DNA from 4 places in the Pseudomonas sp. S2_C11 genome. Region 2 is predicted to be linked to each of the others. Evidence: predicted binding sites of a transcription regulator. Region 2 holds the regulator's gene; each other region holds the start of a gene.

Region 1 (5,362 bases), 1.2 Mb from region 2:
AGCCGCTGCTGGAGCTGCTCGCCAATCATTACGCCCTCGGCGTGGTCACCAATGGCAATGCCGACGTGCGCCGGCTGGGGCTGGCGGATTACTTCAAGTTCGCCTTGTGTGCCGAAGACATCGGCATCGCCAAACCGGATGCGCGGCTGTTTCATGAAGCGTTACAGCGCGGTGGTGTGGGTGCTGAAGCGGCGGTGCATGTCGGCGATCATCCCGGCGATGACATCGCCGGGGCGCAGCAGGCGGGGTTGCGCGCGGTGTGGTTCAACCCGACAGGCAAGGTCTGGGAGGCGGAGCGCTTGCCGGATGCGGAAATTCGCAGCCTGACCGAATTGCCCGTCGTCCTCTCCCGCTGGAATGCCACCTCGAAATAATCCACAAACCCTGTGGGAGCGAGCCTGCTCGCGAATGCGGTGTGTCATTCAACATGTATGTCGGCTGACATGCCCTCTTCGCGAGCAGGCTCGCTCCCACAGAGGACTGCATTTGCTTTCAACGGATTTATTTCAGGCATAAAAAAGCCCGCAGCGACGGCGGGCTTTTTCAGCAAGCGAGCGACGCGCCTCAGATAGGGCGGCTGCCGTACTTGTTGTCCGGCTTCTTGGGCGGATCGGCGACCACGTTGGCCTCCACTTCCTGCACCTTGCCGCCGCGCGCAAGGAATTCTTCCATGGCCTTGGCCAGGGCGTCACGCTCCTTGTTCTTGGCTTCGATGCTCGGCAACTCGTCGACCGAGACCGCAGCCTTGGCTTTGCCTTTGGCAGCCGGGGCCGGCGTGTCGTCACCGCCATCGTCTTCGGTAACGTCTTCCGCTGCCGCTCCCAGGCCTTCCTCGGCCTCGTCTTCGTCGCCTACTTCGAGGTCGTCGTTTTCCAGATCATCGTCGCTCATGTTCTACCTCATGACTTGCCAAAAGCAGATTAGTTATAGACCAGCTTTGGCGGCTGTCGAAGCCGCCGTTGAAAAATCTTCTGCCGCTGCCCGGCAGCGGCTCATGCCTGTTCACCGTGCAAGGTGGCGAGGACTTTACGGGCACCGCCATGATCACGGTGCTCGCCCAGATAAATCCCTTGCCAGGTACCCAGTGCCAGCCGCCCTGCCGCAACCGGCAGACTGATCTGGCAACCGAGCACGCTGGCCTTGAAGTGCGCCGGGAGGTCGTCCAGGCCTTCGTCGTTGTGCTCGTAGCCGTCTGTTCCTTGTGGGATCAGACGATTGAAAAATCGTTCGAAGTCGCGACGAACTGCCGGATCGGCGTTCTCGTTGATGGTCAACGACGCCGACGTGTGCTGCAGCCACAAATGCAACAGACCGACCCGACAGGTCTTGAGTTCAGGCAAGCCTGCGAGCAACTCGTCCGTCACCAGATGAAAGCCCCGGGGCCTTGCCCGCAGGGTTATCAGAGTCTGTTGCCACATACAGTTCTCCGCTCGTTCGGGGCGCATTCTAGCGTGCTCTGAAAAAAAACAAAGGCCCTAATATTCCTGCAGCGATGTAAGCGATTGCCCGCAGAAAAAGCCTCGTCGTAAAGACGACCAAAGCCGTAAGAAAAATCCTTTCAGCCGCACCTTGAATGACAAATCCCGGACAAAAAAATGCCCGGCGAACCGGGCAGTTTTTTATCGCGCGTACTTACAGGTTGTAGCCGCGTTCGTTGTGTTGTGCCAGATCGAGGCCGACCGACTCTTCTTCCTCGGTTACGCGCAGACCCATGACGGCGTCCAGCACCTTGAGGATGATGAAAGTCACGATCGCGGTGTAGATCACCGTGAAGCCGACGCCTTTGATCTGAATCCAGACCTGCGCGCCGATGTCAGTCACGGTGCCGAAGCCGCCCAGTGCCGGTGCGGCAAACACACCGGTGAGGATCGCGCCGAGGATACCGCCGATACCGTGCACGCCGAAGGCATCCAGGGAGTCGTCATAGCCGAGTTTGCGTTTCAGGGTGGTGGCGCAGAAGAAGCACACCACGCCTGCGGCCAGACCGATCACCAGTGCACCCATCGGGCCTACAGTGCCAGCGGCCGGAGTGATCGCGACCAGACCGGCGACCACGCCCGAAGCAATCCCCAGTGCGCTTGGCTTGCCGTGGGTGACCCACTCGGCAAACATCCAGCCCAGTGCCGCAGCGGCGGTGGCGATCTGAGTAACCAGCATGGCCATACCGGCAGTGCCGTTGGCGGCAGCAGCGGAACCAGCGTTGAAGCCGAACCAGCCAACCCACAGCATCGCCGCGCCCATCAGGGTGTAGCCGAGGTTATGCGGAGCCATCGGTGTGGTCGGGAAGCCTTTGCGCTTGCCCAGTACCAGGCACGCGACCAGGCCGGCGATACCGGCGTTGATGTGCACCACGGTGCCGCCAGCAAAGTCGAGCACGCCCCAGTCCCACATCAGGCCGCCGTTACCGGACCAGACCATGTGCGCGATCGGTGCATAAACCAAAGTGAACCAGATGCCCATGAAAATCAGCATCGCGGAGAACTTCATGCGCTCGGCGAACGCACCGACGATCAGCGCCGGGGTGATGATCGCGAAGGTCATCTGGAAGGTGATGAACACCGCTTCAGGGAACAGCGCCGCCGGGCCGGTGATGCTCGAAGGCGTGACACCGGCGAGGAACGCCTTGCCCATGCCACCGAAGAACGAATTGAAGTTGACGACGCCCTGCTCCATGCCGGTGGTGTCGAAGGCAATGCTGTAGCCATAAATGACCCACAGGATGCTGATCAGACCGGTAATGGCGAAGCACTGCATCAGCACGGAAAGAATGTTTTTCGAGCGAACCATACCGCCGTAGAACAGCGCCAGGCCGGGGATGGTCATGAACAGCACGAGCGCTGTCGAGGTGAGCATCCAGGCGGTGTCGCCGGAATTGAGGACTGGCGCTGCCACTTCGTCTGCCGCCATGGCGATGCCGGGCATTACGATGGACAACAGGGCGCCTAGCCCTGCGAATTTACGCAGAGTCATATTGTTTTCTCCTGGGGCGTTGGGTTTGTGGCGGCGCTTAGATCGCGTCGGTATCGGTTTCGCCGGTACGGATGCGGATCGCCTGTTCCAGATTGACCACGAAGATCTTGCCGTCACCGATCTTGCCGGTGTTGGCCGCTTTGGTTATCGCCTCGATAACCCGATCCAGATCCTTGTCGTCGATGGCCACGTCGATTTTCACCTTGGGCAGAAAATCGACCACATATTCCGCGCCGCGATACAGCTCGGTGTGACCCTTCTGCCGGCCGAAGCCTTTGACTTCAGTAACGGTAATGCCCTGCACGCCGATTTCGGACAGCGACTCGCGCACGTCGTCCAACTTGAACGGCTTGATGATGGCAGTGACTAGCTTCATGAAACTCTCTCCCGAATTGGTGGACTTGCCCCAGGAAAACAAACCCGTCTCAAGTCTAAGCGCAGTGCCTGGCTTTGTAACGCATCGTTGACGCCAGCTAACCGCATCAGACGAAACTCCCCGCTTCGTCTGCCGCACTGCATTCGTCACAGCGACTGCATCAGTGCATGGGTCGAGGGTGACTAAGCAGAAACCTTGCCAGCTCGGCAAAAACCCTGCATTTCAATCTCTTGGCCCCTGTTGCACGCGCTCGGGCAGAAAAGCTTTTGCCGATACGCACAACAACGGTGCGCCACCGTCCGTCCCCCTGCGCGAAAAGCGTGCATCCGTGCAACGGGATTGACTATAGACACTGCGTGATACACTGCCGGCCATTGTTTCCAGGACATTTCCCATGCTCGCGCCCAAAGACTTCCTCGACGCCCTGAGCGGCACCGCCTCCCGCCTCTTCAACGGCGACACCCCGCTGCCGAAAGCCGAAATCGAAAGCCAGTTCAAAATGCTGCTGCAAAGTGCCTTCAGCAAACTTGATCTGGTCAGCCGGGAAGAGTTCGATAGTCAGATGGTAGTGCTGGCGCGTACTCGCGCCCGCCTCGAAAGCCTCGAAGCCAAGGTTGCCGAGATGGAAGCGAAGCTGACACCGCCCGCTGAATAATTCGCGTCCCCTGTAGGAGCTGCCGAAGGCTGCGATCTTTTGATCTTCAGCCCTTGAACCATCCCCGCAACGTCCTACAACCTTGATGACCGCCGTCCGATTGCGCCAAAAAACCCAGGTTTCTAAGCTCATCTGATGCTGAATGTTCAGCAGAGGGTTGGGCGACCCGGGCAGGGCCATGGTGGAAAAGGGCTTCGCGGATGCTGCAATCGCTATGAGCCCGCATGCCGGAGCTGGGCTCTGCGCAAATCGTAAGTCGACTGAAGATTCATCCAGAACTCAGGCGTAGTGTTGAGCTGAATGGCGAGGCTGATTGCCAGATCGGCGCAGATCCTGAGCTGGCATTTCACAAGCTCTTCGATCTCGCTTTCGGGCCATTTCGTGGGCATGGCCAGATCCATGACGGTCATGCTCAACGGCTCCATGAATTACTTATTCAGAACCTCGCCCGGATGAATCGGGCGCATACCATTGCGGTCCATTTTTCGCCTCCAGAGGCTGCATTGAGTGGCCAAACTGGAACATCCGACTCCCGGTACAAGACCTTCACACCCCTTTCGCCAGCGTCCTACAAATATTAGGGCATGGCCCTACAAACATCAGCGTCTGCGCCTGATTCCGTGAGCTCTTCGCTGTGATTAGGCTGGTGGCTTTCGCCTGCGCTGGTCGATCCTATTCGTCGAGTTCCAGGCGATACACATTGATCGCCAGACACTCTGGTTCTGGATCCCTCTTGTCTGATTTGCTCAAGCTCAAAGAAAACACGCTGGTTCAGCATCCAGATGGTGGTTACATCTTTGGCACGATCCCCGATATGCCAAAATTCGGCTTGCCAGGCGGGAAGATTTATCTGCGGGTAGGTATTCACCGTCGAGCGAATAGTGGTTTTGGCGTAGTGCACATTTGGGAAGCCCATAGTGCCGATTTGCTCAAGCATGGTTGCCAGACTGCCGATGGGGTAGCAGCGATTGTTGCGAAAATGATCGTCCCGGGGGCGCAAATCTATTGTGAGTTCAAAGAACAACGATGTGGAAACAGGGTCGCGGTACTGAGGACATCTATGGGAACACTGATTCTTGAACCGCGACACGAGCGCGCCACAGGATTTGGTTACTTCGTGGTGACTTGGTACCCGCAAAAACGTGCACATGGCACGTTAGTGGGGCAGATACCACGAGCACCACCAAATCAGAAATAAAAAAAGGCGTCCGATGGACGCCTTTTAAGTATTTTTTGAGGAGTAGTCGCAGCGATTCTTTAGCTCCTGGCTTTACGGCCTTGGGTTCAGAATCCGACAGGCTAGCCCGTCGTCACTACTTCAGAGAAACCAGCTTTCTCTGCTGCCAAAAATGCGGGGGAGC
Region 2 (5,362 bases):
TGGCCGCAAGACCCCGGTGGTCGAGCGACGCGCTAAGAACCTCGGCATCCCGCACCTGTTTCAGGGGCGCGAGGACAAACTGGTGGTGCTCGACGGCCTGCTCGCGCAACTGGGCCTAAGCTATGAGGAAGTCGCCTATCTCGGTGACGATCTGCCAGACTTGCCGGTGATCCGCCGTGTAGGGCTGGGCATGGCGGTGGCCAACGCTGCCGATTTCGTCCGCGAACACGCCCACGGCGTTACCCGCGCCCGTGGCGGCGAAGGTGCCGCCCGCGAATTCTGCGAATTGATCCTGCGCGCCCAGGGCCGCCTCGAAGCGGCCAACGCCGCGTACCTGTGAGCCTGACCATGTTTAGCAAAAAGTTTCGCAATTTCCTGCTGTTCGGCTGCATCGCGGCGATTTTCGCTGCGGTGGGCTACTGGAACATCAGCCCGGAGCGCTTCCTCGACAAGCCGCCGGTCTCGGCCGCCGAGAATCCGATCGACTGGTACGCGACCAACACGCACACCATTCAATACCTGCCCGACGGCAAGGTGCAGTACGAGATGACCTCCGACAAGGCCGAGCACGTCAAGGCCACCGATGTCACTCTGGTAACCAAGCCTGATTTGAACATGTACCGCGGCACCGACTTCCCGTGGCACGTGACCAGCGAGCGCGGCGAAGTGAATTCGGGCGGCACCGAAGTTGAATTGATCGATTCGGTACGCGTACAGCGCACCGATGAGAAACAGCGCGGCACCCTGATCACCAGCACCCGCATGACCGTGTTCCCGCAGCAAGAATATGCGCAGACCGCGCAACCCGTTAGAATCGAGGGCGCTGGCGGCGTATCGACTGGCGTCGGAATGAAAGCGTACCTGAAGGACAGCAGGATACACCTGCAATCGAACGTAAGAGGACAGTATGAGGCTCGTTAAAACCCTCCCTATTTTGCTCAGTCTGGGCGCAGCACTGGGAAGCGCGAGCGCCTGGTCCCTGCCGAACGATCAGCAGCAGCCTATCCGCATTCAGGCCGACGACGCCCAACTGGACGACAAGAATGGCATCGCCACCTATAAAGGTGACGTGATCATTACCCAGGGCTCGATGATCGTTAAAGGCAACACCGTGACCATGACGCGCGCGCCCAATGGCGACATCGACGTGGTGACATCGGTAGGCAACCTGGCTTACTTCGAGCAGTTGCAGACCCAGGGCGACGCCAACCCAGTCAAGGGCTACGGCGTGACGATTCAATACCACGCCCAGCAGAACCGGGTGGTGCTGATCGACAAGGCCAAGGTTATCGACAAGGATAACAACGTCACCCAGGGCGAAAAAATCGTCTACGACACCGTGAAGAAGCTGGCCAGCGCCGGTCGCGCCACGGGCAGCAAGGTCACCGAATCGCGTCCGCGCATCGACATGGTGATCCAGCCGAAGAAGAAAACCGAAGAGAAATCCCAGTAATGGCAACTCTGAAAGCTCAGCACCTGGCCAAGGCCTATAAAAGCCGCCAGGTCGTGCGTGACGTCAGCCTGTCGATCGACAGCGGGCAGATCGTCGGCTTGCTCGGCCCGAACGGCGCCGGCAAGACTACGTGCTTCTACATGATCGTTGGCCTGGTGCAGGCAGATCAGGGCCGTGTGCTGATCGATGATCTGGACGTCAGCCACCAGCCGATGCACGGCCGCGCCAAGGCCGGTATCGGCTATCTGCCGCAAGAAGCGTCGATCTTCCGTAAACTGTCGGTCGCCGACAACATCATGGCGATCCTCGAGACCCGCCCGGAGCTGGACAAGGCCGGTCGTCGCAAGGAGCTGGAAAGCCTGCTGCAGGAATTCCACATCAGCCACATCCGCGACAACCTCGGCATGAGCCTGTCCGGCGGTGAGCGTCGCCGGGTGGAAATCGCTCGCGCCCTGGCCACTGCACCCAAGTTCATCCTGCTCGACGAACCGTTCGCCGGTGTCGACCCGATCTCGGTCGGCGACATCAAGCAGATCATCCATCACCTCAAGGCCAAGGGCATCGGCGTGCTGATCACCGACCACAACGTGCGTGAGACGCTGGATATCTGCGAAACCGCTTACATCGTCAACGACGGTCAACTGATCGCTGAAGGCGATGCCGAGACCATCCTGGCCAACGATCTGGTCAAGGAAGTGTATCTGGGTCACGAGTTCCGCCTGTAAGCGCGACAGCGCTGTATCGATTCAAGGCGCATTTATCCGCTTTAATTGTTACAGCGCTCTAGGCAAACACTTCAGTTTCAGGCATATAATTTGCTTAAGTTTGGCGCTTCGGCGCCCTGTAGTGGATGGCGCAAAGCGCCGGCGAATAAGGTGTTAAGCCCCTGCCATGAAACCATCGCTAGTCTTGAGAATGGGCCAGCAGCTGACGATGACACCGCAGCTGCAACAGGCCATCCGCCTGCTCCAATTGTCGACCCTGGACCTGCAACAGGAGATCCAGGAGGCTCTGGAATCCAATCCGATGCTCGAGCGCCAGGAAGAAGGCGACGACTTCGACAACGCCGATCCGCTGGCCGACAACGCCGAACAGAAGCCCGCCGAAATCCAGGAACCCTCCTACCAGGAAACCGCCCCGACGGTGGATAACCTCGAGGATGGCGATTGGAACGAGCGCATCCCCAACGAACTGCCAGTGGATACCGCCTGGGAAGACGTCTACCAGACCAGCGCCAGCAGCCTGCCCAGCAGCGATGACGATGAGTGGGATTTCACCACCCGCACGTCCGCCGGCGAGAGCCTGCAAAGCCATCTGCTCTGGCAACTGAACCTGGCACCGATGTCCGACACCGATCGCCTGATCGCTGTCACCCTGATCGACTGCATCAACAATCAGGGCTATCTGGACGAAACACTCGAAGAAATTCTTGAAGCGTTCGATCCGGAACTGGACATCGAGCTCGACGAAATCGAAGCCGTCCTGCATCGCATCCAGCAATTCGAGCCCGCCGGTATCGGCGCACGCAACCTCAGCGAATGCCTGCTGCTGCAATTGCGCCAGCTGCCCGCGAAGACGCCGTGGCTGACCGAGGCCAAGCGCCTCGTCGCCGATTACATCGACCTGCTCGGCAGCCGCGATTACAGCCAGTTGATGCGCCGGATGAAGCTCAAGGAAGACGAGCTGCGCCAGGTCATCGAGCTGGTACAGAGCCTCAATCCGCGTCCGGGCTCGCAGATCGAATCAACCGAAGCCGAATACGTCATTCCCGATGTGATCGTGCGCAAGGACAACGAGCGCTGGCTGGTCGAGCTGAACCAGGAATCGGTGCCACGCCTGCGCGTCAATGCCCAGTACGCCGGGTTTGTTAAGCGTGCCGACACCAGCGCCGACAACACCTTCATGCGCAACCAGTTGCAGGAAGCCCGCTGGTTCATCAAGAGCCTGCAGAGCCGCAACGAAACCCTGATGAAAGTGGCCACGCAGATCGTCGAACATCAGCGCGGCTTCCTCGAATACGGCGACGAAGCGATGAAGCCGTTGGTATTGCATGACATCGCCGAAGCGGTCGGCATGCACGAATCGACGATTTCCCGGGTGACCACACAGAAATTCATGCATACCCCGCGCGGTATTTATGAGCTGAAATACTTTTTCTCCAGCCACGTCAGCACCTCCGAAGGCGGCGAATGCTCGTCCACGGCGATCCGCGCGATCATCAAGAAACTGGTCGCTGCGGAAAATCAGAAAAAGCCGTTGAGTGACAGCAAGATCGCTGGTTTACTGGAGGCACAAGGCATTCAGGTGGCTCGCCGCACCGTCGCCAAGTACCGCGAATCCCTCGGAATCGCGCCTTCGAGCGAACGCAAGCGGTTGATGTAAGCCACGTTACAGCGTTCCAGTGGCAGGCTTTTCGGCCTGCCACTTTATGCACTGGCAACGAAGGAGAAGCTGTATGCAAGTCAACATCAGTGGACACCAACTGGAAGTGACCCAACCTCTGCGTTCCTACATCGAGGAAAAACTCCAGCGACTGGAGCGACATTTCGACAAGATCACCAACGTGCAGGTCACGATGTGCGTCGAAAAGCTGAAGCAGAAGATCGAAGCCACCTTGCATATCCCCGGCAGCGAAGTGGTCGCCAACGCAGAAGATACCGACATGTACGCTGCGATCGACTCACTTACCGACAAGCTGGATCGCCAACTCAAAAAGCATAAGGAAAAGACCCAGAGCCTCCTCCAGGGCGCGACCGGTCGTTAACACCCCTATCCATGATCCGACTTGAAACCATCCTGACCCCCGGCCGTTCCCAAGTGAACGCGCCGGGCGGCAGCAAGAAAAAAGCCCTCGAACAGATTGCCAACCTGATCCACCGCGAAGTGCCGGATCTGGCGATGCAGGATGTCTTCGAGGCGCTGATCGCCCGTGAAAAACTCGGCTCCACCGGTTTTGGCAACGGCATCGCCATTCCCCACTGCCGCCTCAAGGGCTGCGCGGGGCCAGTGAGCGCCCTGCTGCACCTCGAAGCCCCGATCGATTTCGACGCCATCGACGGCGCTCCGGTGGACCTGTTGTTCGTATTGCTGGTCCCGGAAGCCGCAACCGACGCGCATCTGGAGTTGTTGCGCCAGATCGCCAGCATGCTCGACCGCAAGGAAGTGCGCGACAAGCTACGCAGCGCTCCGAGCAATGAAGCCTTGTACCAGGTCGTACTGGACGAGCAGAACGGGCACTAATCATGCGTTTGATCATTGTCAGTGGCCGTTCGGGCTCGGGTAAAAGTACCGCCCTGAATGTCCTTGAGGACAACGGCTACTACTGCATCGACAATCTGCCGGCCGGTTTGCTGCCGGAACTGGCCGAGCGGGCGCTGATTCACACGGAACTGGCGCAGCCGCTGGTCGCCGTGTCGATCGATGCGCGCAACCTGCCCAGCCATCTGTCACGTTTCCCTGAGTTGCTCGAAGACGTGCGTGCCAAGCATATCAAGTGCGATGTGCTGTACCTGGACGCCGATGAAGAAACCCTGCTCAAGCGTTTTTCCGAGACCCGTCGTCGTCACCCGCTGAGCAACGCCAATCGCTCACTGGCCGAGGCGATTCACGACGAAACCGCCCTGCTCGGTCCGATTGCCGATCTGGCCGACCTGAAGATCAACACCACCAGTCTGAATCTGTATCAACTGCGCGACACCATCAAGTTGCGCCTGTTGAATCAACCGGAGCCCGGTACGGCGTTTCTGGTCGAGTCGTTCGGCTTCAAGCGCGGCATGCCGGTCGACGCCGACCTGGTGTTCGACGTGCGCTGCCTGCCCAATCCGTACTGGAAACCGGAGCTGCGCGCTCAATCCGGCCTCGATGCCCCTGTGGCCGAGTACCTGGCGCAGCAGCCGGATGTCGAAGAAA
Region 3 (5,362 bases), 750 kb from region 2:
GCGCCGAACATTCGGTACCTGCAATCGCCTTACGCGCTGTTCAATGGCGATCTGCTGCTCGCGGCGTACACGCCGGCCGGTGACATGCACGTCATGCTCGGCGATTTCACCGGGCATGGCTTGCCGGCAGCGGTGGGGGCGATGCCGCTGGCCGAAGTGTTTTATGGGATGACCGCCAAGGGCTATGGCCTGGCCGAAACCCTGCGCGAGATGAACTCCAAGCTCAAGCGCATCCTGCCGGTGGACATGTTCTGCTGTGCCACCTTGCTCAGTCTGAGTTTCCAGAGCCGTTCGGTGGAGGTGTGGAACGGCGGCATGCCCGACGGTTACCTGCACCGCATGGCCAGTGGCGAACGCGTGCCCTTGCCGGCGCGGCATTTGCCCCTGGGGATTCTCAGCGCGCAAGCCTTCGATGACCGTACGGATGTGTATCCGATGGCCGTCGATGATCGAGTGTTTCTGTTATCGGACGGGGTAATCGATACCTGCGATGCCAATGACCAGTTGTTCGGCGTCGAACGCTTGCAGCAGGTGTTTGCGGCGAACCGTGAGCCGGATCGGTTATTCGAGGATATCGAACAGGCGTTGCGCGATTTTCGCGGACAGGCCCGTGATGACGTAAGCATGGTCGAAGTCAGTCTGCTTGAGTCGGCGCAGGCCCACGGCGCCGCGCCGGTGTATTCCGACAGCGGCCAGTCGTGCCCGCTGGACTGGTCGGCCAGTTTCGAGTTTCGCGGCGCCACACTCAGGCGCTTCAATCCATTGCCGTTCCTCTTGCAGTTGCTGCTTGAAGTGCATGGCCTGCGCGCGCAAAGCGGGGCGCTGTACAGCGTGCTCGCCGAGTTGTATTCCAATGGCCTGGAGCATGGCGTGCTCGGGCTGGACTCGAGCCTCAAACGCGATGCGGCAGGTTTCGCCCGCTACTATGAAATGCGCGCGGCGCGGCTGGAGGCGCTGCAAGACGGTTTCGTGCGCGTGCATCTGCAGGTCCAGCCGCAAGGCGAGGGTGGGCGCCTGGTCATTCGCGTCGAGGACAGCGGCAAGGGTTTCGATGTAACGCGGGTCATGGATCGCCCGCTGGATCACGACCGCTTGTCGGGTCGCGGCATCAGCCTGGTCCGGCAACTGGGGCGCAACGCCAGTTGGTCGGACCAGGGTCGTAGTGCCAGCGTGGAGTTTTTCTGGGAGATTGAGGCATAATCCGCCCATTCTTGATCAAGGAGTGAGCAAGTGACAGACGCACATGTAAATCGCGAAGTCCTCGATACTTTGCGCGAGGTGATGGAGGACGGCTATACGGAATTGCTGGAGACTTTTCTGGCAGATTCGCAAAGCCGCCTGCACGAGTTGCAGGACAGCACCAGCGCCAAAGCGCTTTCCGATGTAGCGCATAGCTTCAAGGGCAGCGCCAGCAACATGGGCGCGGTTCGACTGGCCGAGTTGTGTCAGGACCTGGAGTCGAATGCGAAGGACAAAAGCCCGGAAGCGCTCGCTCAGCTAGTCGCCGATATCCATTCTGAATTCGCCGAAGTACGTCCGGTGTACGAAAGCGAAAAGCACCACGCCCACATCCACTAAAGCTGCCGTCCGGCGCTTTTCGCAAGTGTCTGGCCAAACTGGCCCGGCACTTGCAGTCAACTTGCTCAACTGTACCTACGATCCCAGTGCAGCGGAGACCGTGTCATGCCTGCGACCCCCAACATTCTTCTTCAGACCGCCGCTCAGGCCAAGGCCCAAGCCGCCTCTGCCAAATCGTCGGCAATGGCCGCAGACGCCGGGGACAAGGCCTCCAGCTTCGCCAAAGTGTTCGCCGATCAGGCGCCGGCCAAGCCCGCCGTGAGCGCTGACAATTCAGTCAGGCCGGCACGCGACAAGGTCGCGGACAGCAGCGGCAAAAAGGATATCGGCAAAGAGCAGTCTGCCGCGCCCCAGCCAGCAGTTGCCGATAGCGGCAAAGCGTTGCCTGCCGACAAAGCGGCGGCGAGCGACGACGCGACTGCCACTGCCGATGACACCGCTGAAACCGTACTAACCCCTGTGGCCGATGCCGCGCCTGTAGACCCGACGCTGGATCCGGTCCTCGCGCAAGTCGTTCAGCCGTTGGTGGCAGCGCCTGTGGTGCAAACGCCAACAGTCGCCACGCCAGCCCAGCCGGAAACCGAGACGCCTGCATTGGCGGTCGTGTCGGGCATGGTCAAAGATCCGGCGGCAACCGACAGCGATTTCGATCCGTCGGCCGACCCGCTCGATTCGCTGCCGGCCGTGCGCATGGCGATGGAGCAGGGCGGGCATATTTCCGCCGCCAGTCAGGCGCAACCGAAAGCCACGCCTGCTCAAGCTCAGGCTGACGGTGAATTGACCGCCGCGCAGAACTTTGCCGCCGGCATGGCCAGCATGCTCGACGTGCAGGACGACAAGGACAGCACCAGTCAGCGCGGCGAACAAGCTTTCAGCGGGCTGATCGACGATGGTCTGAAGGATCTGAAATCGGCTACCAGCGACACCCGCGTCGATGACTTCGCCAACCGTCTGGCGGCACTGACCCAGGCCGCTACGCCGAAAACCGCCAATGCGCTGCCGGTGAATCAGCCGATCGCCATGCACCAGAGCGGCTGGACCGAAGAAGTGGTCAACCGCGTCATGTACCTGTCCAGCGTCAATCTGAAGGCCGCCGACATTCAGTTGCAACCGGCGGAGCTTGGGCGTCTGGATATCCGCGTGAACATGGTTCCCGATCAGCAGACCCAGGTCACCTTCATGAGCGCGCACCCGAGCGTGCGTGAAGCGCTCGACAGCCAGATGCACCGCCTGCGCGACATGTTCAACCAGCAGGGTATGGGCCAGGTGGATGTCAATGTCGCCGACCAGAACCGTGGCTGGCAGGGGCAGCAAGGTCAGGAACAGGCGCAGCATGGGCAGAGTGGCCGGACCAGTGCTGCGGGTGGGCGTCTTGACTCGGTGGATGAGGAATTGGCACCGGCTACTGTCGCTGAAGTGGCGGCGCAGACTACCAGCGTAATTGGCAGCAGCGCGGTCGACTATTACGCCTGAGCAAATCAAGAGCCCCCTCACCCTAGCCCTCTCCCAGAGGGAGAGGGGACCGATTGGGGAATCTTGAAGAACTACGCCGACCTGAACGAGCATCGCTGAATCCGTTCGACATTCGGCGACCTGTTGATTCCCGCCCTGAACTTGCAATCACCTCGGTTGTGCAGGTCGATGTCCAGCCCCATTACATCTCGGTCGGCCCCCTCTCCCTCAGGGAGAGGGCTGGGGTGAGGGTGCTTTTGACTTTAGCGTCGTTCTCGACCTCCGACACTTCTGGCATAACACTTGCTCTTGCCTTGCCGTGCGACTGTGAAACCCCCGATTAGTGACGGATTATTGGCATGGCGAAGAGCGAAGCTGCAGCAGTAAAAGACCCCGCAACCAAAGGCAAACTCAAGCTGATCATCGTGATCGTGCTGGCGTTGCTGGTGGCCATTGGTGCATCCGTCGGGGCGACCTGGTTCTTCATGCACGGCGCGCAAAGCAAGCCTGCCGAGGCCGCTGAAGCAGCGCCGGTCGGCAAGCAGGCGGCGATTTTCGAGCCGATGGCGCCGGCCTTCGTGGCCAACTACAACCAGAACGGCCGTCAGCGCTACATGCAGGTGAGCATCACCATGCTGGCGCGGAATCAGGCCGATCTGGACGCGCTCAAAGTGCACATGCCGGTTATCCGCAACAACCTGGTAATGCTCTTCTCCGGTCAGGATTTCGCCACACTGGCGACACCGGTCGGCCAAGAGATGTTGCGCCAGAAGGCCACCGCCAGCGTCCAGGAAGTGGCGCAGAAAGAACTGGGCAAAGTGGTCATCGAACAGTTGCTTTTCACTAATTTCGTACTGCAGTAGGAACACGACATGGCCGTGCAGGATCTGCTGTCCCAGGATGAAATCGATGCGCTGCTGCATGGCGTCGATGATGGTCTGGTACAGACCGATAATGCTGCCGAACCCGGCAGTGTCAAAAGCTACGACCTGACCAGTCAGGATCGCATCGTCCGTGGACGCATGCCGACGCTGGAAATGATCAACGAGCGCTTTGCCCGCTACACCCGCATCAGCATGTTCAACATGCTGCGCCGCTCGGCGGACGTGGCTGTCGGTGGCGTGCAGGTGATGAAGTTCGGCGAATACGTGCACTCGCTGTACGTGCCGACCAGCCTCAACCTGGTCAAGATCAAACCGCTGCGCGGCACCGCGCTGTTCATCCTCGACGCCAAACTGGTGTTCAAGCTGGTGGACAACTTCTTCGGTGGTGACGGCCGTCACGCCAAGATTGAAGGGCGTGAGTTCACCCCGACCGAACTGCGCGTAGTGCGCATGGTGCTCGAGCAGGCTTTCGTCGATCTGAAAGAAGCCTGGCAGGCGATCATGGAAGTCAATTTCGAGTACATCAACTCGGAAGTGAACCCGGCCATGGCCAACATCGTCGGCCCGAGCGAAGCGATTGTGGTCTCCACCTTCCACATCGAACTCGATGGCGGTGGCGGCGATCTGCACGTGACCATGCCGTACTCGATGATCGAGCCGGTGCGCGAGATGCTCGACGCCGGTTTCCAATCCGACCTCGACGATCAGGACGAGCGCTGGGTCAACGCCCTGCGCCAGGACGTGCTCGATGTCGACGTGCCGATCGGTGCCACCGTAGCCCGCCGCCAGTTGAAGCTGCGCGACATCCTGCACATGCAACCGGGCGATGTGATCCCGGTCGAGATGCCGGAAGACATGATCATGCGCGCCAACGGCGTGCCGGCCTTCAAGGTCAAGATGGGCTCGCACAAAGGCAACCTCGCGTTGCAGGTGATCGAGCCGATCGAGCGTCGCTGAGGCGGCGCTTTTCACCCCGTATTTAACCGAATTGTTGCCCGCCGAGGACACATGATGAACGACGATATGAACGCGCAGGACGACCAGGCACTGGCCGATGAATGGGCTGCGGCCCTGGAAGAAACCGGTGACGCCGGCCAGGCTGACATCGATGCACTGCTGGCCGCCGACGCCGGCACTTCCAGCTCCAACCGTCTGCCGATGGAAGAGTTCGGCAGCGTGCCGAAGAACAATGATCCGGTGACCCTCGACGGTCCGAACCTGGACGTGATCCTCGACATCCCGGTGTCGATCTCGATGGAAGTCGGCAGTACCGACATCAACATCCGCAACCTGCTGCAACTCAACCAGGGTTCGGTGATCGAGCTTGATCGTCTGGCCGGTGAGCCGCTCGACGTGCTGGTCAACGGCACCTTGATCGCCCACGGCGAAGTAGTGGTGGTCAACGAGAAGTTCGGCATCCGCCTGACCGACGTGATCAGCCCAAGCGA
Region 4 (5,362 bases), 700 kb from region 2:
CGGTGAACGCCGCAGACATCAACAACGCGGCCACCATAAGGCTCTTGAAATTCAAAGTCGCCACCTAGAAAGGGAACAGCGGGCTGAGGAAGAAACGGTCGAACCAGCCTGGCTGACTCGTATCGGCAAACGCGCCGGTACCCGAGTAGGTGATGCGCGCATCGGCGACACGGGTCGACGACACGGTGTTGTCGGTCGCGATGTCATCGGCGCGGACCATACCGGCGATGCGCACCAGTTCGTCACCGGTGTTGAGCGTCAGCCACTTCTCGCCACGCACGGCGATGATGCCGTTGGGCAGCACGTCGGCCACGGTCACGGTGATCGAACCGGTCAGGCTGTTGCTCTGCCCGGACTTGGCGTCGCCCTTGGTCGAACGGTCGGCGCTGTAGCCAGCGTTCAGGCTCAGGTCACCGCCACCAATTGGGTTGTTGGTGGTCAGGCTGGAGCCGAACAACGAGGTCAGACCGATCGAGTTATCGCTGTTCTTGTCCATCTGCGAGTTGGCGTTCTTGCTCGCCTGGGTGCGCTCGTTCAGGGTGATGGTGATGATGTCACCGACCCGGAACGCCTTGCGGTCGCTGTACAGGTTCTGCTCGAAGCCGGCCTGATAGATCGAGCCGTTATTGGCAGCCGCCGGCAACGGTGTGCGCGGCAACACCGGGGCGTAGTAAGGGTCATTGGGCTTGGGCGTCGGGGCGACGCAGCCCGCGAGCGAGACGACCCCACTCAATGCCAGAACAGATACAAAGCGCTTCATGACCCTACCTCACGGTGTTGCTGGCGACCTCAGGCCACCCCAAAGACTGGATTACAGATTCTGCGTTACGAACGAGAGCATCTGGTCGGCGGTGGAGATCACCTTGGAGTTCATCTCGTAGGCGCGTTGAGTGGTGATCATGTTGACCATCTCTTCAACGGTGCTGACGTTCGAGGTTTCCAAAGTGTTCTGCAGCGTGGTACCGAAACCGTTCAGGCCCGGGGTGCCGATCTGTGGCGCGCCGGAAGCAGCGGTTTCCAGGAACAGGTTGTTGCCCACTGCTTGCAGACCGGCCGGGTTGATGAAGTCGGCGGTCTGCAGGTTGCCGATCACTTGCGAGGCCGGGTTGCCGGCGATGGTGATCGACACGGTGCCGTCACGGCCAACAGTGAAGGTCTGCGCATCGTTCGGGATGATGATCGCCGGTTCCAGGGCGAAACCGCTGGCGTTGACGATCTGGCCATTGGAGTCGAGGTGGAAAGTACCGTCACGGGTGTAGGACGTGGTGCCGTCCGGCTGCAGGATCTGGAAGAAACCGCGACCGTCGATGGCCATGTCCAGCGGCTGCTCGGTGGTTTGCAGGCTGCCGGCGGTGAAGTTTTTCTGGGTGCCGACAATGCGCACACCGGTACCCACTTGCAGACCCGACGGCAGTTCGCTGTCCTGGGTCGACTGGGCGCCTGGCTGACGCTTGATCTGATAGAGCAAGTCCTGGAACTCGGCACGGTCACGTTTGAAACCCGTGGTCGAAACGTTCGCCAGGTTGTTGGAAATGGTGGTCAGGTTGGTGTCCTGGGCGGACAGACCGGTTTTGGCAACCCATAGAGCCGGAAGCATTCGATTCTCCTCGTGCGCCTGTTTTACGGCGCGACGTTCTGATAATTAGCTGATCTGCAAGACCCGAGCCATGGCCTGGTCGTCGTCTTTGGCGGTGTTCATCATCTTGACGTGCAACTCGAACTGCTTGGCCAGGGCCAGCACCGAAGTCATTTCTTCCACGGCATTGACGTTGCTCGACTCAAGGAAACCCGAGACCAGTTTGACGTTGGCGTCGGCTTGCGCCGGCTGGCCGTCCTTGGTGTAAATCGAACCGTCGAGACCTTTGTTCATGTTCTTGATGTCCGGGTTGACCAGCTTGATCCGGTCGACTTCGGCCATGACGCGCGGACCTTCGCCCATTGCGCGAATGCTGATGGTGCCGTCTTCGCCGACTTCCACCTGCTGCTCGGGCGGCACGGCGATCGGGCCGCCGTTACCGATCACCGGCATGCCGTTGCCGGCGCGCAGTACGCCGAGGGCGTCGATGTTGAGGCTGCCGGTACGCACGTAGCTTTCGCCGCCGCTGGGGTTTTGCACGGCGATGAAACCGTTGCCGGATACCGCGACGTCGAGTTCACGTCCGGTCTGCACCAGTGAGCCCGGCGTGAAGTCGGTGGCGGGACGTTCGCTCATGGCAAACGCGCGCGCCGGAAAGCTGTCGCCGAATACCGGCATCGAACGCGCCTGCTCGAGGTCGCGCTGAAAGCCGTTGGTGGAAATGTTCGCCAGGTTGTTGGCATGCGCCCGCTGCGCCAGTGCGTTCTGGCTGGCGCCGGTCATTGCCACATAAAGGTACTTGTCCACAGTGTTTCCTCTGCATGCCGGACGTTTGCCGCCCACCGCTGTACTGCTCAGCCATAAGCAATTTGCAGACCAACTTTTTATTGGCGGGCGAAGGCCCGGTAAACAGGGGACTTGGGGGGATCGGAGGGGGAATCTGAAATGGGTCGAAGACGAAAAACCGGCGGTGTCATGCCGGTTAGTGGCAATCCTGAGTTCGGCGGGGGATGGAGATCCTGTGGCGAGGGGATTTATCCCCGTTCGGCTGCGCAGCAGTCGCCAAGCCTGCAAATGAGGTCGCCGGGAAGAAAAAGCGGGGCGGCTTCGCCGCCCATCGGGGATAAATCCCCTCGCCACAAAGGCTCTATTTAGCTTTCGGAGGTTTTGCCAACCTCATACTCACGCAGCTTGTTGGCAATGGTGGTGTGCGAAACACCGAGCCGCTTGCCCAACTGCCGACTGCTTGGATGCTCGGAATACAAGCGTTCCAGCACCGCTTTTTCGAAACGCCCGACGATCTCGTCCAGACTGCCGTCGAGGGAAAAATCGCCAAGCGGCTGACGCACGCCGTAATCCGGCAGGCGAATATGTTCGGCCTTGACCGTGCCGCCGTCGCACAGGGAAACCGCCTGGAACAGCACGTTCTCCAGTTGCCGCACATTGCCCGGCCAGTGGTAATGGCTGAGGCGATCCATCGCCGCCGGGGCCAGTTTCGGCAGCGGACAACCGATCTGCCGACTGGCCTGGTCGAGAAAGTGTTCAACCAGCGGCGTCAGACCGTCGAGGCACTCGCGCAGCGGCGGGATGTGCAGCGACAGCACGTTCAAGCGGTGATAGAGATCCTGACGAAACTCACCGCGCGCGCACAATTCGGACAAGTCCACCTGCGTCGCGCAGATCACCCGCACGTCCAGATACACCTCTTCATCACTGCCGACGCGACGGAAGCAACCGTCCTGAAGAAAGCGCAGCAATTTGACCTGCAAACGCGGGCTCATCTCGCCGACGCCATCGAGAAACAGCGTGCCGCCAGCGGTCAATTCGAGCAGGCCAAGCTTGCCCTCAGCGCGAGCGCCTTCGAAGGCGCCGGGGCCGTAGCCGAACAACTCGGTCTCGGCCATCGACTCCGGCAGTCCGGCGCAGTTGAGCGCCATCAACGGTGACTGTCCGCGCGGGCTGGCGAGGTGGCAGGCGCGCGCCAGCAATTCCTTGCCAGTGCCAGTTTCGCCTTCTATTAATAGCGGCGCATCCAGCGGCGCCATGCGCCGCGCTTCGCGGACCACAGCGGCCATGACTTTCGAGCTTTGAAAGATGCTGTCGAACCCGCGCAGTTCCTGCTTGCGCACATTGTAGATTCGCTCGCCGACACGGTCGGCGCGATGCAGAGTCAATACGGCGCCGGCCATGGCCTCGCTGTCGTCGTGTTCCGATTGCAGCGGCGCGATGTCAGCGAGAAAGATGTCGCCCTTGACCTTGACCCGCATGCCGTTGATTCGCGATTTGTTGGCGCGCACCAATTCCGGCAAATCGAAATCCTCGGCGTAGCGCGACAGCGGAATCCCCGGCACCTCATCGACGCGCACCCCGAGCAACTGCGCCGCCGCGCGGTTGGCCGCAACGATCGAACCGCCCATGTCGATCGACAGCACCGGAAATTCCAGCGCGCCGAGCAGTGCGTTCAATTCCATGTGCCGGCGTTCGCTGGGCATCAGCCCGACGCGCTTGACCCCGAACACCCCGCCGATTGCCTCGAACTTGGGGCGCAACGCCTGGAACTGGATGTTGATCAGGTTCGGGCAGTGCAGGTAGATCGCATTGCCATGCTCACCACCCACCTCGCCGCGAGCGACGTTGATCCCGTACGCCACCAGCAGATTGAGGATGTCACGCAGGATGCCGATGCGGTTCTGGCAGTGGACTTTGATGCGCATAGAAAAAGGCCCGACAGGTTTGAAAGGTAAACACATGTCCTTGTGGGAGCGAGCCTGCTCGCGAAGGCGCCAGCACATCCAGTATCGATGTGTCAGACAGACCGCTTTCGCGAGCAGGCTCGCTCCCACAGGGTTCTGTGGCGCGCCCGGGGCAGATGTTTCTGTCGAGGCACGCAGATAGTTGTCAAGATTATGTGACAGCCCCGACCCTTTTCAAACCCGCCAATCACCGTAAATGCGCATTACCCGACAAAGCGTAACGATAACTTTACGAAATACGCAGAATTTTCCTACGCACACACCGGTCAACATGCTGCACGCCCTGTCACTCTCGGGTATTCCTTTAGCCATCGCTGGACATAACAAAAACGAATTTCCTAGCAGGAGAGCAGCATGAAGCAGACGCAATACGTGGCTCGCGAGCCCGATGCGCAAGGTTTTATCGACTACCCCGCCGAAGAACATGCGGTGTGGAACACGCTGATCACTCGCCAGTTGAAGGTGATTGAAGGTCGTGCGTGCCAGGAATATCTGGACGGTATCGAAAAACTCGGTCTGCCCCACGACCGCATCCCGCAACTGGCCGAGATCAACAAAGTCCTCGGCGAGACCACCGGCTGGCAGGTTGCCCGGGTGCCGGCGCTGATTCCTTTCCAGACGTTTTTCGAGTTGCTTGCCAGCAAGCAATTCCCCGTCGCCACCTTCATACGTACCCGCGAAGAACTCGACTATCTGCAAGAGCCGGACATCTTTCACGAGATCTTCGGCCACTGCCCGCTACTGACCAACCCCTACTTCGCTGAATTCACCCACACCTATGGCAAGCTCGGCCTGCAGGCGACCAAGGAAGAGCGCGTGTATCTGGCCCGGTTGTACTGGATGACCATCGAATTCGGCCTGGTCGACACCCCGCACGGCAAGCGCATCTACGGCGGCGGGATTCTGTCTTCGCCGAAAGAAACCGTTTACTGCCTGTCGGACGAGCCCGAACATCAGCTCTTCGATCCGCTGGAAGCCATGCGCACGCCGTATCGCATCGACATCCTGCAACCACTGTACTTCGTCCTGCCCA

What was found. The regulator sigma-54, encoded in region 2, starts transcription at its own class of promoters, with help from an activator protein. The targets are predictions, from matches to a motif close to ANTGGCATNNANNTTGCTNT.
Region 1: the regulator sigma-54 is predicted to act here: its motif matches at 3,530-3,549, upstream of glnK (P-II family nitrogen regulator).
Region 3: the regulator sigma-54 is predicted to act here: its motif matches at 1,627-1,646, upstream of AB4N48_RS16775 (flagellar hook-length control protein FliK).
Region 4: the regulator sigma-54 is predicted to act here: its motif matches at 2,438-2,457, upstream of AB4N48_RS16980 (flagellar basal body rod protein FlgF).

Annotation. Positions count from the first base shown of each region.
Region 1 covers NZ_CP162765.1:5,652,587-5,657,948, reverse strand. The annotation lists gene AB4N48_RS25405 (HAD family hydrolase) at 1-374, shown strand, start outside; gene sutA (transcriptional regulator SutA) at 565-891, opposite strand; gene AB4N48_RS25395 (secondary thiamine-phosphate synthase enzyme YjbQ) at 993-1,418, opposite strand; gene AB4N48_RS25390 (ammonium transporter) at 1,633-2,970, opposite strand; gene glnK (P-II family nitrogen regulator) at 3,008-3,346, opposite strand; gene AB4N48_RS25380 (accessory factor UbiK family protein) at 3,741-4,001, shown strand; gene AB4N48_RS25375 (HigA family addiction module antitoxin) at 4,214-4,411, opposite strand; gene AB4N48_RS25370 (hypothetical protein) at 4,735-5,199, shown strand.
Region 2 covers NZ_CP162765.1:4,452,604-4,457,965, forward strand. The annotation lists gene AB4N48_RS20185 (KdsC family phosphatase) at 1-340, shown strand, start outside; gene lptC (LPS export ABC transporter periplasmic protein LptC) at 349-921, shown strand; gene lptA (lipopolysaccharide transport periplasmic protein LptA) at 908-1,453, shown strand; gene lptB (LPS export ABC transporter ATP-binding protein) at 1,453-2,178, shown strand; gene AB4N48_RS20205 (RNA polymerase factor sigma-54) at 2,345-3,835, shown strand; gene hpf (ribosome hibernation-promoting factor, HPF/YfiA family) at 3,909-4,217, shown strand; gene ptsN (PTS IIA-like nitrogen regulatory protein PtsN) at 4,229-4,693, shown strand; gene rapZ (RNase adapter RapZ) at 4,696-5,362, shown strand, end outside.
Region 3 covers NZ_CP162765.1:3,707,297-3,712,658, reverse strand. The annotation lists gene AB4N48_RS16785 (ATP-binding SpoIIE family protein phosphatase) at 1-1,200, shown strand, start outside; gene AB4N48_RS16780 (Hpt domain-containing protein) at 1,231-1,578, shown strand; gene AB4N48_RS16775 (flagellar hook-length control protein FliK) at 1,684-3,051, shown strand; gene fliL (flagellar basal body-associated protein FliL) at 3,390-3,893, shown strand; gene fliM (flagellar motor switch protein FliM) at 3,903-4,871, shown strand; gene fliN (flagellar motor switch protein FliN) at 4,926-5,362, shown strand, end outside.
Region 4 covers NZ_CP162765.1:3,755,975-3,761,336, forward strand. The annotation lists gene AB4N48_RS16965 (flagellar basal body P-ring protein FlgI) at 1-37, opposite strand, end outside; gene flgH (flagellar basal body L-ring protein FlgH) at 65-760, opposite strand; gene flgG (flagellar basal-body rod protein FlgG) at 812-1,597, opposite strand; gene AB4N48_RS16980 (flagellar basal body rod protein FlgF) at 1,643-2,383, opposite strand; gene AB4N48_RS16985 (sigma-54-dependent phenylalanine hydroxylase transcriptional regulator PhhR) at 2,728-4,290, opposite strand; gene phhA (phenylalanine 4-monooxygenase) at 4,684-5,362, shown strand, end outside.